Regions from separate parts of the Shewanella morhuae genome, predicted to be linked through region 4. Evidence: predicted binding sites of a transcription regulator. Region 4 holds the regulator's gene; each other region holds the start of a gene.
The links. The regulator NrdR, encoded in region 4, represses ribonucleotide reductase genes. The targets are predictions, from matches to a motif close to AAACACNANATNTNGTGTTT.
Positions count from the first base shown of each region.

Region 1 (3,329 bases), 930 kb from region 4:
ATGCTAGAACATGTACCCGACCCGCAATCGGTTATTAAAGCCTGTTGTGACATGGTAAAACCCGGCGGCTATGTATTTTTCTCGACCATTAACCGCAACCTTAAATCCTATGTGCACACCATTTTAGGTGCCGAATATTTGCTAAAAATGCTGCCTGTTGGCACCCATGAACACAAAAAATTTATTAAGCCTTCCGAGCTGATTGAGCTGGTAGATAACACCGACCTTATCTGTATCGATGCGTTAGGTGTTAGCTACAACCCATTGACGGGCATTTTTAAATACACGCCTAAGGTTGATGTGAATTACATGATAGCGACGCGTAAGGTTGATTAGTATGAGCTTGACGCAGATTAAAGGCGTACTGTTCGATCTCGACGGCACTTTAGCCGATACCGCGCCGGATCTAGTACAAGCCCTCAATTTAAGTCTTCAGGACGTCGGCATCGCCGCGCAGCCGTTAGCGGCCATGCGCTACGCAGCATCCCACGGCAGTTTTGCCCTAGTCGATGCGGCAATACCCAATGCAGCGGATGATCTTCGCACTCAAGTTCAGCAAGGGTTGCTCGCCCATTATCAGCGCATTAATGGCGATCACTGTGCGCTATTCACAGGCATTGCAGCATTACTCGATTGGCTCGAATTAACACAAATACCGTTTGGGGTGATCACCAATAAGCCTGCTCGCTTTACCCGTCCATTATTACGAAAACTAAATTTACACCTGCGTATGCCCGTGATCATTAGCGGCGATTCGACAAAGCATCCCAAACCCCATACAGCGCCAATGTTGTTAGGCGCACAGCAACTTGGCTGCGTCCCATCGCAAATTTTGTACCTTGGGGATGCTGAGCGCGATTTGCTGGCAGCCAAAGCTGCAGGCATGTTAGGCGGCGTGGCACTATGGGGTTATTTAGGGGAGAACGATAAGCCGTTACAGTGGCCAGCTCACGCCTATTTTGTAAGCCCTGAACAGCTACACCAAACATTAATTGAGCGGCTAGCCTGTTAACGCAAGCATTAACATTATACTGAGTCATTGCGCTAATTTAGCCTAAAAACGGTGCTTACCATCTATTATAATTTGTACCATTTGCGGTGAACTAGAAACGAACAGTAACGTCGCTCAAAAAATGCTAAGCCAAAAACAGCGATCGCTGCTTATTGTAGCGATCGCGATCTCAGCAAGAGATCGCTTAAAAGATATTCAGCAACTGTGTATGCTACCCTGAAATTGACCTACAAGGTTAGTCACTACTAACGCATCGACTTACCCCCAAGATATCCACAAGATACCCCCTGAATTCAGGCTTGCAAATAGGGGCAAACCTCACTATCTTGTATCCCAGATAATTTAAAACACCATATCTTGTGTATAGGTAGCAATCAGACACACTATGAAGTTCGCCGCTTAATTGACTTATTTTTACTCAGTCAACGATATTTAAGGGACGGTTATTGATTGTTTTACAAGGATACGTTCGGTGAACTTGCTCACCTAAACAGATATAAGAACCAAGGCCTATCTTCAAATGAAAAGCACTATGACAGTCACAAAACGTTGTGGCGATCGTGAAAACATCGATCTCGACAAAATTCACCGCGTAATTACTTGGGCAGCCAAGGGATTAAAAAACGTTTCTGTTTCTGAAGTTGAACTTCGCTCACACCTACAGTTTTTTGATGGCATCCCTACTGAAGCTATCCACGAAACGATCATCAAAGCAGCGGCGGATTTAATTTCACCAGAGGCACCTGACTATCAGTTCCTTGCCGCCCGTTTAGCGGTGTTTCATTTGCGTAAGAAGGCCTTTGGTCAGTTCGAACCGCCAGCATTGTATGCTCATGTGACTAAGCTGGTTGAACTAGGTAAATACGATCAACATATTTTACAAGATTACACCCGCGAAGAGCTGGATGTAATGGATACCTATATCGACCATTGGCGCGATATGGACTTCTCTTATGCTGCAGTAAAACAGCTTGAAGGTAAGTATTTAGTTCAAAACCGTGTCACGCACGACATCTACGAGAGCGCCCAATTTCTATACATTTTGGTGGCAGCGTGTTTATTTGCCCGTTACCCAAAAGAAACGCGCCTGAAATACGTTAAAGATTTTTATGATGCTGTGTCGACGTTTAAAATTTCGCTACCAACGCCTATCATGGCGGGTGTACGCACACCAACGCGTCAGTTCAGTTCTTGCGTACTTATCGAATGTGGTGACAGCTTAGATTCAATCAACGCAACAGCTTCGTCGATTGTGAAATACGTCAGCCAACGTGCGGGCATAGGTATTAATGCCGGTCGTATTCGCGCCTTAGGTAGCCCAATCCGTGGTGGCGAAGCCTTCCACACAGGTTGTTTACCTTTCTATAAGTATTTCCAAACCGCGGTGAAGTCTTGTTCTCAAGGCGGTGTGCGTGGTGGTGCTGCGACCTTGTTCTACCCAATTTGGCACTTAGAAGTCGAATCACTGCTGGTATTGAAAAATAACCGCGGCGTAGAAGATAACCGTATCCGTCATTTAGACTACGGCGTACAGCTGAATAAACTGATGTATCAACGTTTGATCAAAGGCGAAAATATCAGCCTATTCAGTCCATCGGATGTACCTGGCCTGTATGATGCTTTCTTTGAAGATCAAAACGAATTTGAGCGTTTATATCTGCAATATGAGCAAGACAGCAGCATTCGTAAAAAAGCTATCAAAGCCGTTGAGCTATTTTCACTAATGATGCAAGAGCGTGCTTCTACTGGCCGTATCTACATACAGAACGTAGATCACTGTAATACTCACAGCCCGTTCGATTCAAAAGTCGCGCCGATCAGACAATCTAACCTGTGTCTTGAAATCGCCCTGCCGACAAAACCATTGAACAACATTGATGATCCTGAGGGTGAGATCGCACTTTGTACCTTGTCGGCGCTAAATTTAGGTTCTATCAAAGAATTATCTGATATTGAGCCATTAGCCGATCTGGCCGTGCGAGCGCTAGATAACTTATTAGATTACCAAGACTACCCCATCAAGGCGGCACAACGTGCCTCGATGAATCGCCGTACTTTAGGCATAGGCGTGATTAACTTTGCGAACTACTTAGCGAAAAATGGCCTGAAGTACTCTGATGGTAGCGCCAATGCGCTCACCCACAGAACCTTTGAAGCGATTCAGTTCTATTTACTGAAAGCCTCAATGAACTTAGCTAAAGAGCAAGGTGCATGTCCGTTATTCCACGAGACCACTTACTCTCAAGGTATTTTACCTATCGATACCTACAAACGTGACCTAGATAAAATTTGTGCCGAACCATTGCACTTAGACTGG
Region 1 is NZ_PYSG01000002.1:1,432,063-1,435,391, reverse strand. Features, by position in the region: gene ubiG (bifunctional 2-polyprenyl-6-hydroxyphenol methylase/3-demethylubiquinol 3-O-methyltransferase UbiG) at 1-336, shown strand, start outside; gene C9I43_RS06795 (HAD family hydrolase) at 338-1,012, shown strand; gene nrdA (class 1a ribonucleoside-diphosphate reductase subunit alpha) at 1,533-3,329, shown strand, end outside.
Region 1: nrdA (class 1a ribonucleoside-diphosphate reductase subunit alpha) is a predicted target of NrdR. The motif match lies at 1,358-1,377, and genes of this name have one in related genera.

Region 2 (3,329 bases), 1.4 Mb from region 4:
CGTCAAAACGGTTGTAGTCAAACGCAGTTATCCGCGGCAACTAAGCTCGATATGGGCACTTTAACGCCTATCGTTAAGCGACTTGAGGTGAAAGGGCTGATCACGCGTTTAGTTTGTGTGGATGATGAACGGAAAAAACGGGTGACGCTGACCAGTCAGGGAGAAGATATTAAGCATGAGGCGTTAGCCTTAAAGCAAACGCTGCTCGATAAAGTGCAGCTGGATGCTGAGGCACTCGATTTATTGCGCCGCCAATGTCTTGCTCTGATTGAGGACTTACAGTCCTAGGCATAAGTCTACCTAATATCCTGTGATGGGATAGTGATGTGCAGGGATAGCTGTGTGAAGGCCTTAATTCTAGCTAGGCATAGATTCATACTTGATTGGCTTAATTTTTGCTTTAAAACTACCAATTAGTCTTAGACGCCGAATTATTGACAATGAATTCTATTGCAAATAGCTTCAATCTTACTCGTAGTAGTACCAGTGTCGCCGATGCTTATGGTGCCAATAGCCAAAAAACCAATACGGCTAAAACAGATAGCACTATTACGTCAACCAAACCTCAGCCAGATACGACTAAAACAGACGCGACAAAAGCGGATGAAATCGCACTGTCACCTAGGGCGCAGCGAGCACAGAAAATTCAGTCGATGGCGAAGGATTTCTTTGCCGATGGCCAATTTGGTGTCGCGAAGATCCCTGCGTTAGTGTCACGTTTACAAAAAGACGGGATTTTATCGGACATGCAACTCGAACGTTTATCCAAAAATGGTATAACAGTTCCCAGTACGACAGAGCCAAGCAAGCAGTCGCTACAAGATTTTGTCGATGATGAACTTAAATCACTCGCTAAAAACTCGCCAAATAATCCGCTGGTTAATACCTTGATAGATGCTAAAAGTGTTTTAAATAATATGGATGATGCGCATTCGCCAGTATTGGCGCAAAAAGCCACTAAGACACTCGGACAGTTAACTGATTATTTGAATTCAGAACCAGCGTTAACCGATACACAAAAACAGCAATGGCAGGGGCTTAAATCAATGATGCAATTGGCCTCATCGATGGGGGCGCATCAGTCTGCATCGGGTCAGTTAAGCAGTTATCTGGCACTTGCTAAACGTTAATATGCCGACGTATATTTTGTTAATATCAAAGCCATTTTTTATTTATTGAAAATGGCTTTGTGCTAATTGTTATAAAATCACACCTATTTTATCTCCCATCTATTTATTTTCTACCTACCTATTTTATCCTCCATCTATCTTGCTTTATGACGAAGGTCAAGGCTCTAAGTGTGGATCATCGGCTATTACAACACTTCTGCTTTGTTCTTTTCTCCTATCTTGAAAACCATGATCTGGATCATAGAAACTTTAATGTCGATGCCGCCTAATACGCTACATATTGTGTTTGCTGAATCATTGGTTACTACATGTGGTGTTTGATTCGGTCTAAATGGAGAAGGACTCACTAATGCCAGTCGTGATTAAGCGGGATGGTTGCCGCACACTTTTTGATGAAACAAGAATAAGAGATGCGGTTATAGCCGCTGCAAACTCGGCAGGTATTGAAGATACTGATTATGCTGCAACAGTTGCTGCCAGTGTGAGGCTGCAAGTGGCGACATTAACCGAAGTGGATATCCATTATCTGCAGGATGTCGTTGAAAACTTACTGATGGAAGGCCCGTACAAGTCGCTGGCACGGGTGTACATCGAATACCGTCACGATAGAGATATATGTCGTGATGCGACCAGTAAACTCAACCTTGAGATCCGTGGTTTAGTTGAGCAGAGTAATGCGGCATTGCTTAATGAGAATGCCAATAAAGATTCCAAAGTGATCCCGACTCAGCGGGATTTACTCGCGGGCATAGTGGCAAAACATTATGCCAAAAGTCATATTTTGCCAAAGGATGTGGTTGCTGCCCATGAAGCGGGTGAGATCCACTACCACGACTTAGATTATTCGCCGTTTTTCCCTATGTTTAACTGCATGCTAATTGATTTGGCAGGCATGTTGACTCACGGCTTTAAAATGGGCAATGCTGAGATTGAAACGCCAAAATCGATTTCTACAGCAACGGCGGTCACCGCGCAAATCATTGCCCAAGTGGCGAGCCATATCTATGGTGGCACGACCATTAACCGTATCGACGAAGTGTTAGCGCCATTTGTCGCCAAGAGTTATGACAAGCACTATCAAACCGCATTAAATTGGAAGATCACCGACGCCAAAGCTTTTGCCACTGCGCAAACTGAAAAAGAGTGTCACGATGCGTTTCAATCACTCGAATACGAAGTAAATACCTTGCATACCGCCAATGGACAAACACCATTTGTAACCTTTGGCTTTGGTTTAGGTACTTCGTGGGAATCACGCTTAATTCAGCAATCTATGCTCAAAGTGCGCATGGCAGGTTTAGGCAAAAACCGTAAAACAGCAGTATTTCCTAAGCTCGTATTTGCTATTCGTGATGGCATCAATCACAAGGCTGGCGATTGCAATTATGATGTCAAACAAATGGCGCTCAAATGCGCAACTATGCGTATGTATCCCGATATTCTTAATTATGAACAAGTTGAAAAAGTCACTGGTTCGTTTAAAACTCCAATGGGTTGTCGAAGCTTTTTAGGCACCTATGAAGAAAATGGCGAACTCGTGCATGAAGGGCGTAATAATCTTGGGGTGGTCAGTTTAAATCTGCCGCGGATTGCCTTAGAAGCACAGGGCAACGAAGCCGAGTTTTACCGTATTTTGGATAATCGATTAGTTTTAGCTCGTAAAGCTCTGGATACTCGCATTGAGCGACTAAACGGCGTAAAAGCCCGTGTTGCACCTATTTTGTATATGGAAGGTGCCTGTGGCGTACGTTTACGAGCAGATGATGATGTGTCGCAAATCTTTAAAAATGGTCGTGCGTCAATTTCACTCGGTTACATTGGTTTACATGAAACCATTAATGCACTTTATGGCACCCAAACCCATGTATTTGATAATGCACTATTAAGGGAAAAGGCCGTTGCCATTGTTGCTTATCTAAAAGCCGCTACTGATGCTTGGAGAGTTGAGACGGGTTATGGCTTTAGTTTATATAGCACGCCAAGTGAGAATCTTTGCAGTCGCTTTTGTAAACTAGATGCCAAACAATTTGGTCTCGTTGCTGGAGTGACGGATAAAGGCTATTACACCAATAGTTTCCATCTTGATGTTGAAAAGCACGTCAATCCATACGATAAAATTGATTTTGAGCAGCCATATCCTGCGATAACCAGCGGTGGATTTATTTGCTATGGCGAGTATCCCAACATGCAGCATAACCT
Region 2 is NZ_PYSG01000002.1:998,005-1,001,333, forward strand. Features, by position in the region: gene C9I43_RS04865 (MarR family winged helix-turn-helix transcriptional regulator) at 1-288, shown strand, start outside; gene C9I43_RS04870 (hypothetical protein) at 441-1,130, shown strand; gene nrdD (anaerobic ribonucleoside-triphosphate reductase) at 1,480-3,329, shown strand, end outside.
Region 2: nrdD (anaerobic ribonucleoside-triphosphate reductase) is a predicted target of NrdR. The motif match lies at 1,399-1,418, and genes of this name have one in related genera.

Region 3 (3,329 bases), 1.1 Mb from region 4:
GGCTTTATTTAGGAACTTTTGGCAGTTTTATTGGTTTTGCTGCAGGTTTCCCGCTGCTATCGGGTATGTTATTCCCAGATGTCGATCCCGTTAAGTTTGCCTTTATCGGTCCACTTGCAGGTGCATTAGCCAGGCCTATCGGCGGTAAATTAGCCGATAAATTTGGCGGCGCTCAAGTGACACTATGGAACTTTTTCTTCATGGCGATGGGCGTTATCGGTGTGCTGTACTTCTTACCGCATGACGGTGCTGCGGGTAATTTTGGCGGCTTCTTCGGTATGTTTGTTTTGCTCTTTATCACCACAGGCATTGGTAATGGTTCAACGTTCCGTATGGTGCCAGTGATGTTTTTAACCCTTAGGCAAAAAGCATTAGGTAAAGGCATGGAAAAACAAGCCGAAATCGAAGGAAACCGAGAGTCCGCAGCAGTTTTAGGCTTTATTTCTGCCATTGCTGCCTATGGCGGATTTTTTATTCCCAAATCCTATGGTACCGCAATGAGCTTAACTGGAGCGGTAGATACCGCGCTCTATGGGTTTATCCTGTTTTACGCCAGTTGTGTGGTTATCACTTGGTGGTTCTACGCTAGGCGTAACGCAGAAATCCCTTGCTAACTGTTAGCTAAACAATGGTAGGCATGCCGATTTAGGGTGCCTATCATCTACATTCACTTTTTTACAAAGGTGCCAACATGACAAAATTATCGACGAATAAACCCTTGGTTTATGCCTGCTCTGGCTGCTCAAATGTCGCACAATTAGCTAATGATGTGGCCCTGACCCTTGATCGTTCAGGCGTGATGCAAATGTCATGTATCGCGGGCGTTGGAGGGAATATAAAATCGATTGTCAGACTGGCGAAATCTGGACGCCCCATATTGGCACTTGATGGTTGTAAGCTCAATTGCGTTAAAAATAGTTTAGCGCTACAGCAAATTGTACCCACCTGGCACATAGAGCTCACCCAATTGGGCTATAAAAAACAACAGCAAATTGATTGCGATCTGGCTGATAGTTACCGTTTGTTACAACATATCCATCAAAAAATTATTCATATTCCTCAATGTAAACTTAATTAGTCTAACTATTATTTACACTGCCGCTGTTTTATTTAAGATCTGGAACCTACTGTAAATAAGCTAAGTTTAATACAGCTTAAACAAGCACTTATTTACAGCCATTCACCCGTGTTATCTGCTTCACTCCCCCAAGATTAACCTCATCGCATTAATCCTCAATAGTTTGATCTTGATCAAACTATTATTTGTCTATCTCGATATCATAAAACACAACATATAGTGCGCAATAATATAATAAACACAAGATATGGTAATTATGGTATTTAATAGCTTTGCACCACAGATCTGTTTTCAAGAGGTTCCTGATGAGGTCTCGTTAGCATTTACCATCACAGGTTGCCCACTACGTTGCCAAGGATGTCATAGCCAAGATACTTGGGATCCAGAAACGGGTATTCAGTTAAATAATGATAATTTTCAACATTATTTAACACGTTATCAGGGACTGGTGAGTTGTGTTTTATTTTTTGGTGGCGAATGGAACCCCGCTGCATTACTCGACAAGTTATCACTGGCAAAAAAACACGGTCTTAAAACCTGTCTCTACACTGGAAAAACCAAGGTATCACAGCATCTAATTGCACAGTTGGATTACCTCAAAACGGGGGCTTGGCGACCAAATCAAGGAGGATTAGAAAAGGAAAAAACCAATCAACGCTTTATTGAACTCGCAACGGGAAATCTACTCAACTTTAAATTTAGGGAACATCACCATGCCATCTCTTAACCCACAGCAATTACAAAAAAAATTAGCTTTTATTAAGCAATACCAACAATCCAATAATGCCGCTGATGCTTCGCATTTAGATGCGAATGCAAATGTGACTCATAAGAACATTGCCACCTTAGAAACCGAGTTAATGAAAGATTATTTCATTGATATTAATCGTGAATTAGTAAAACAAAAAATAACTGAATTATATGGTGTAGATTTAGCGAAAGAATACGAGAGACAAATAACAGAACATGAAATTTATGTTCATGATGAAACCAGTTTAAAACCCTATTGCGCTTCTATTTCAATGTATCCATTTTTACTCAGCGGATTAACTCAATTAGGCGGCGAATCACAAGCGCCAAAACACTTAGAGTCTTTTTGTGGCAGCTTTGTTAATTTAGTATTTGCTATCAGCGCGCAATTTGCTGGCGCAATTGCGACTGTCGAATTTTTAATGTATTTCGATTACTTTGCCCGTAAAGACTTTGGAGATGATTATCTCACCGAGCATAAACACGCAATAGAGAACCACCTACAACACGTTGTGTATGCGTTAAATCAACCTGCAGCAGCAAGAGGATACCAAAGTGTATTTTGGAATATCTCTCTTTATGATCAATATTATTTTGAGGCCATGTTTGGGCAATTTGTATTTCCTGACTTTACCCCGCCAGATTGGCACTCTTTAAAACAGTTACAAGTTTTTTTCTTAGATTGGTTTAATCAAGAACGGAATAAAGCCATTTTAACCTTTCCAGTGATCACCGCCGCGATGTTAACCGCTAATGATAAAGTTAAAGATACGGAGTTTGCCCATGTTTGTGCCAAAAATATGAGCGAAGGCGGTGCATTTTTTATTTATCAATCCAAAAATGCTGACTCTTTAGCCTCATGCTGTCGTTTACGGAATGAAATAAGCGATCACACCTTCTCCTACAGCTTAGGTGCTGGCGGCGTCGCCACAGGTTCAATTAATGTTATCACTATTAATATGAATCGTTTAATCCAAGATAAACGCGATCTTAAAATCGAAGTTGGGAAGGTTCATCAATATCAAATTGCCTATCGTAAACTAATGGAAGAACAATTGGCCAATGGTATGCTGCCAGTCTATACCGCAGGGTTTATCTCTCTGGATAAACAATTTATGACGATTGGTATTAATGGCATGGTAGAAGCTGCTGAATCTATAGGCTTAATAGCTGACACTAATAATGATTACCAAACCTTTGTCGACCAACAATTACAGATTATTTATAAGGCTAACCGAGAAGCTACTCAAAAATTTGGCTACAAATTTAATACTGAGTTTGTTCCAGCAGAAAACTTAGGTATAAAGAATGCGGCTTGGGATAGAAAAGCAGGCTACTTTGTTAATCGAAATTGCTATAACAGTTACTTTTATCCGGTAGAAGACACTAACATTAATTATCTTGATAAATTTATTATGCACGGTGAAAAAATGACCCGCTACTTAGATGGGGGTTCAGCATTACATTTAAATTTAGATGAAAAGTTATCAGTAAAAAATTA
Region 3 is NZ_PYSG01000002.1:1,260,186-1,263,514, reverse strand. Features, by position in the region: gene C9I43_RS06085 (nitrate/nitrite transporter) at 1-614, shown strand, start outside; gene C9I43_RS06080 (putative zinc-binding protein) at 692-1,078, shown strand; gene nrdG (anaerobic ribonucleoside-triphosphate reductase activating protein) at 1,335-1,805, shown strand; gene nrdD (anaerobic ribonucleoside-triphosphate reductase) at 1,792-3,329, shown strand, end outside.
Region 3: nrdG (anaerobic ribonucleoside-triphosphate reductase activating protein) is a predicted target of NrdR. The motif match lies at 1,284-1,303, and genes of this name have one in related genera.

Region 4 (3,329 bases):
CAGAACGAAACCCTGCGCCAAGAAGAGCATATTGAACTAATTGCTTCTGAAAACTACACCAGCCCACGCGTGATGGAAGCGCAAGGTTCACAACTCACCAACAAGTACGCTGAAGGCTATCCAGGCAAGCGTTACTACGGTGGTTGTGAGTATGTGGACGTGGTTGAAACCTTAGCGATTGAACGTGCAAAAGAGCTTTTTGGCGCAACTTACGCTAACGTACAACCTCATTCAGGTTCTCAGGCAAACAGCGCTGTTTACATGGCATTGTTAAAACCTGGCGATACCGTACTGGGCATGAACTTAGCCCATGGTGGTCACTTGACCCACGGTTCACCAGTTAACTTTTCTGGCAAACTGTACAATATTATTCCTTACGGTATCGATGAGTCGGGTCAAATTGACTATGACGAAATGGAACGTATTGCGATTGAACATAAGCCTAAAATGATGATCGGCGGTTTCTCTGCTTATTCTGGTATCGTTGATTGGGCAAGAATGCGTGAAATCGCCGACAAAATCGGTGCTTATTTATTTGTGGATATGGCACACGTTGCAGGCCTTATTGCTGCGGGTGTTTATCCAAACCCAGTACCGCACGCACACGTAGTGACCTCAACGACCCACAAAACCTTAGCCGGTCCCCGTGGTGGCGTGATTTTGTCAGCAGCTGATGATGAAGACTTATACAAGAAGTTGAACTCTGCAGTATTCCCTGGTGGTCAAGGTGGCCCATTAATGCACGTTATCGCTGGTAAAGCGGTAGCGTTCAAAGAAGCGCTAGAGCCAGAATTTAAAGTTTACCAGCAGCAAGTGGTTAATAACGCTAAAGCGATGGTTGAAGTGTTCCTTGAGCGCGGTTACAAAATCGTCTCTGGCGGAACTGAAAATCACCTAATGCTAGTTGACCTGATTGGTCGCGACTTAACCGGCAAAGAAGCTGATGCCGCTTTAGGTAGTGCTAACATTACGGTGAACAAAAACTCAGTGCCAAACGATCCACGTTCACCTTTTGTTACATCAGGTGTGCGTATCGGTACGCCAGCGATTACACGTCGCGGCTTTAAAGAAGCGGAATCAAAAGAACTGACGGGCTGGATTTGTGACATCCTCGATGATGCCCATAATCCTGCTGTGATTGAGCGTGTGAAAGGCCAAGTGTTGGCACTGTGCGCACGTTTCCCTGTTTACGGCTAATTTGCTTGTCATCTACGCTTAATTAGATGACAGGCTGAGATCGACTACTGAGACTTATATTTAGCATCAGGTACTTAACATTAGGTACTTAGCGCTAGGTACTTACATCAGGTAGTTAACCTCAGCCCATAAATAGGATAAAATCCCATGGCCGCATCTAGCGGCCATTTTTATTGGTAAAATCTTAGGCCTAAATCAATTGAGTTTGGCAGAGACTTAGCAAACAAGGCTATTTACGGCTTTATCTTTATCTACAGGCAGGAGGTTCAATGTATTGTCCATTTTGCAGCGCGACAGATACTAAAGTTATCGATTCCCGTTTAGTGGCAGAAGGCCATCAAGTGCGCCGTCGCCGAGAATGCACCGAATGCCATGAGAGATTTACCACTTTTGAAGGCGCTGAGTTAGTGATGCCGCGGGTGATTAAGCGCGATGGTTCACGCCAACCCTTCGATGAAGAAAAACTCCAAGGTGGCATGCTGCGCGCCGTTGAAAAACGCCCCGTGTCTATGGATGAAATTGAACAAGCGCTCAGTAAAATCAAATCGACCCTGCGCGCGACAGGTGAGCGAGAAGTGCCGTCAGAAATGGTTGGTAACTTGATGATGGAGCAATTAATGACGCTCGATAAAGTAGCATATATACGCTTTGCTTCTGTGTATCGCGCCTTTGAAGATGTATCCGAATTTGGCGAAGCGATAGCCAAACTGCAAAAGTAGTTATTCAGCTTTGCAGCCTTTAGGTTAGGCGTTTGGTCACATAGATTTGAAAGATGGCTTTTATTAAATAGCTTTAACAGACTGATTTTATTAGCAAGGTGAAAGACGAAACCTTTAACAATAGGGTTAAACATGAGCTTGAACATAAGTTGGTCGGTGCTGGATATTCAAATGATGAGCCGCGCGATTCAATTGGCGCGTAAAGGCTTTTACACCACAAGGCCTAATCCTAGTGTTGGCTGCGTTATTGTTAAAGATAACCACATTGTCGGCGAAGGTTATCATCAAAAGGCGGGAGAGCCCCACGCTGAAGTCCATGCGCTGCGTATGGCGGGTGAAGAAGCTCGCGGCGCAACGGCTTATGTGACTTTAGAGCCCTGTAGCCATTATGGCCGCACGCCGCCCTGCGCCTTAGCGCTGATCAATATTGGCGTTAAGCGTGTGGTGGTAGCGGTGGAAGATGCTAATCCACAAGTCGGTGGGCGCGGTATTCAAATGCTACGCGACGCTGGCATCGAGGTTGATGTCGGCTTACATCGCCATGAAGCTTATGCCTTAAATGCGGGCTTTATGAAACGTATGGAATTAGGACTGCCAAGAGTTACAGTCAAATTAGCGGCAAGTCTTGATGGTAAAACAGCACTGTCTAACGGTGTATCTAAATGGATCACTGGCCCTGAATCACGCCGCGACGTGCAGCGCTTACGCTTACGTGCTTGCGCACTGGTAACGGGGATTGAAACCATACTGGCGGACGACCCTTCGCTCAATGTGCGTTATCAAGAGCTGGGCAGTTTAAAAGACAGGGTAACTGAGGCGCAATTACTACAGCCATTAAGAGTGATACTCGACAGTCGTGCCCGTTTGCCGTCAACAGCCGCTTTTTTGTCTATCGCATCGCCAATATTGTTGGTGTCGACCGTGGCATATCCCGCAGCGTTTCAAACACAATTGCCCTCCCATGTGAGTTGCCTTGTGTTACCCGCAATGGCAGGTCGCGTGTCATTACCTGATCTATTACGCTATTTAGGCCAAAGTTGTAATCAAGTGCTGGTGGAAGCGGGCGCAACCTTAGCGGGCGCGTTTTTAGCGCAGGGGCTGGTCGATGAGTTAGTGCTATACCAAGCGATGAAAATCCTCGGTGGGCAAGGGTGTAATTTATTACAATTGCCCGATTATCAAACCATGGCGCAAATTCCGGCATTAACCGTGGTCGATGAGCGTAAACTAGGGCCAGATACCCGTTTGACCTTGAGCCTTATGCCAGATCCCTCTTTATCTAACTAAGTGAGTTAACCATGTTTACTGGGATTATTGAAGCCGTGGGCACCCTGCGCAAACTGGAGCGTAAAGGCGATGATATTCGTCTTACCGTGGCGAGCGGCAAATTGGATTTAAACGATGTACGCTTAG
Region 4 is NZ_PYSG01000002.1:2,364,747-2,368,075, reverse strand. Features, by position in the region: gene glyA (serine hydroxymethyltransferase) at 1-1,197, shown strand, start outside; gene nrdR (transcriptional regulator NrdR) at 1,467-1,916, shown strand; gene ribD (bifunctional diaminohydroxyphosphoribosylaminopyrimidine deaminase/5-amino-6-(5-phosphoribosylamino)uracil reductase RibD) at 2,049-3,203, shown strand; gene C9I43_RS10900 (riboflavin synthase) at 3,215-3,329, shown strand, end outside.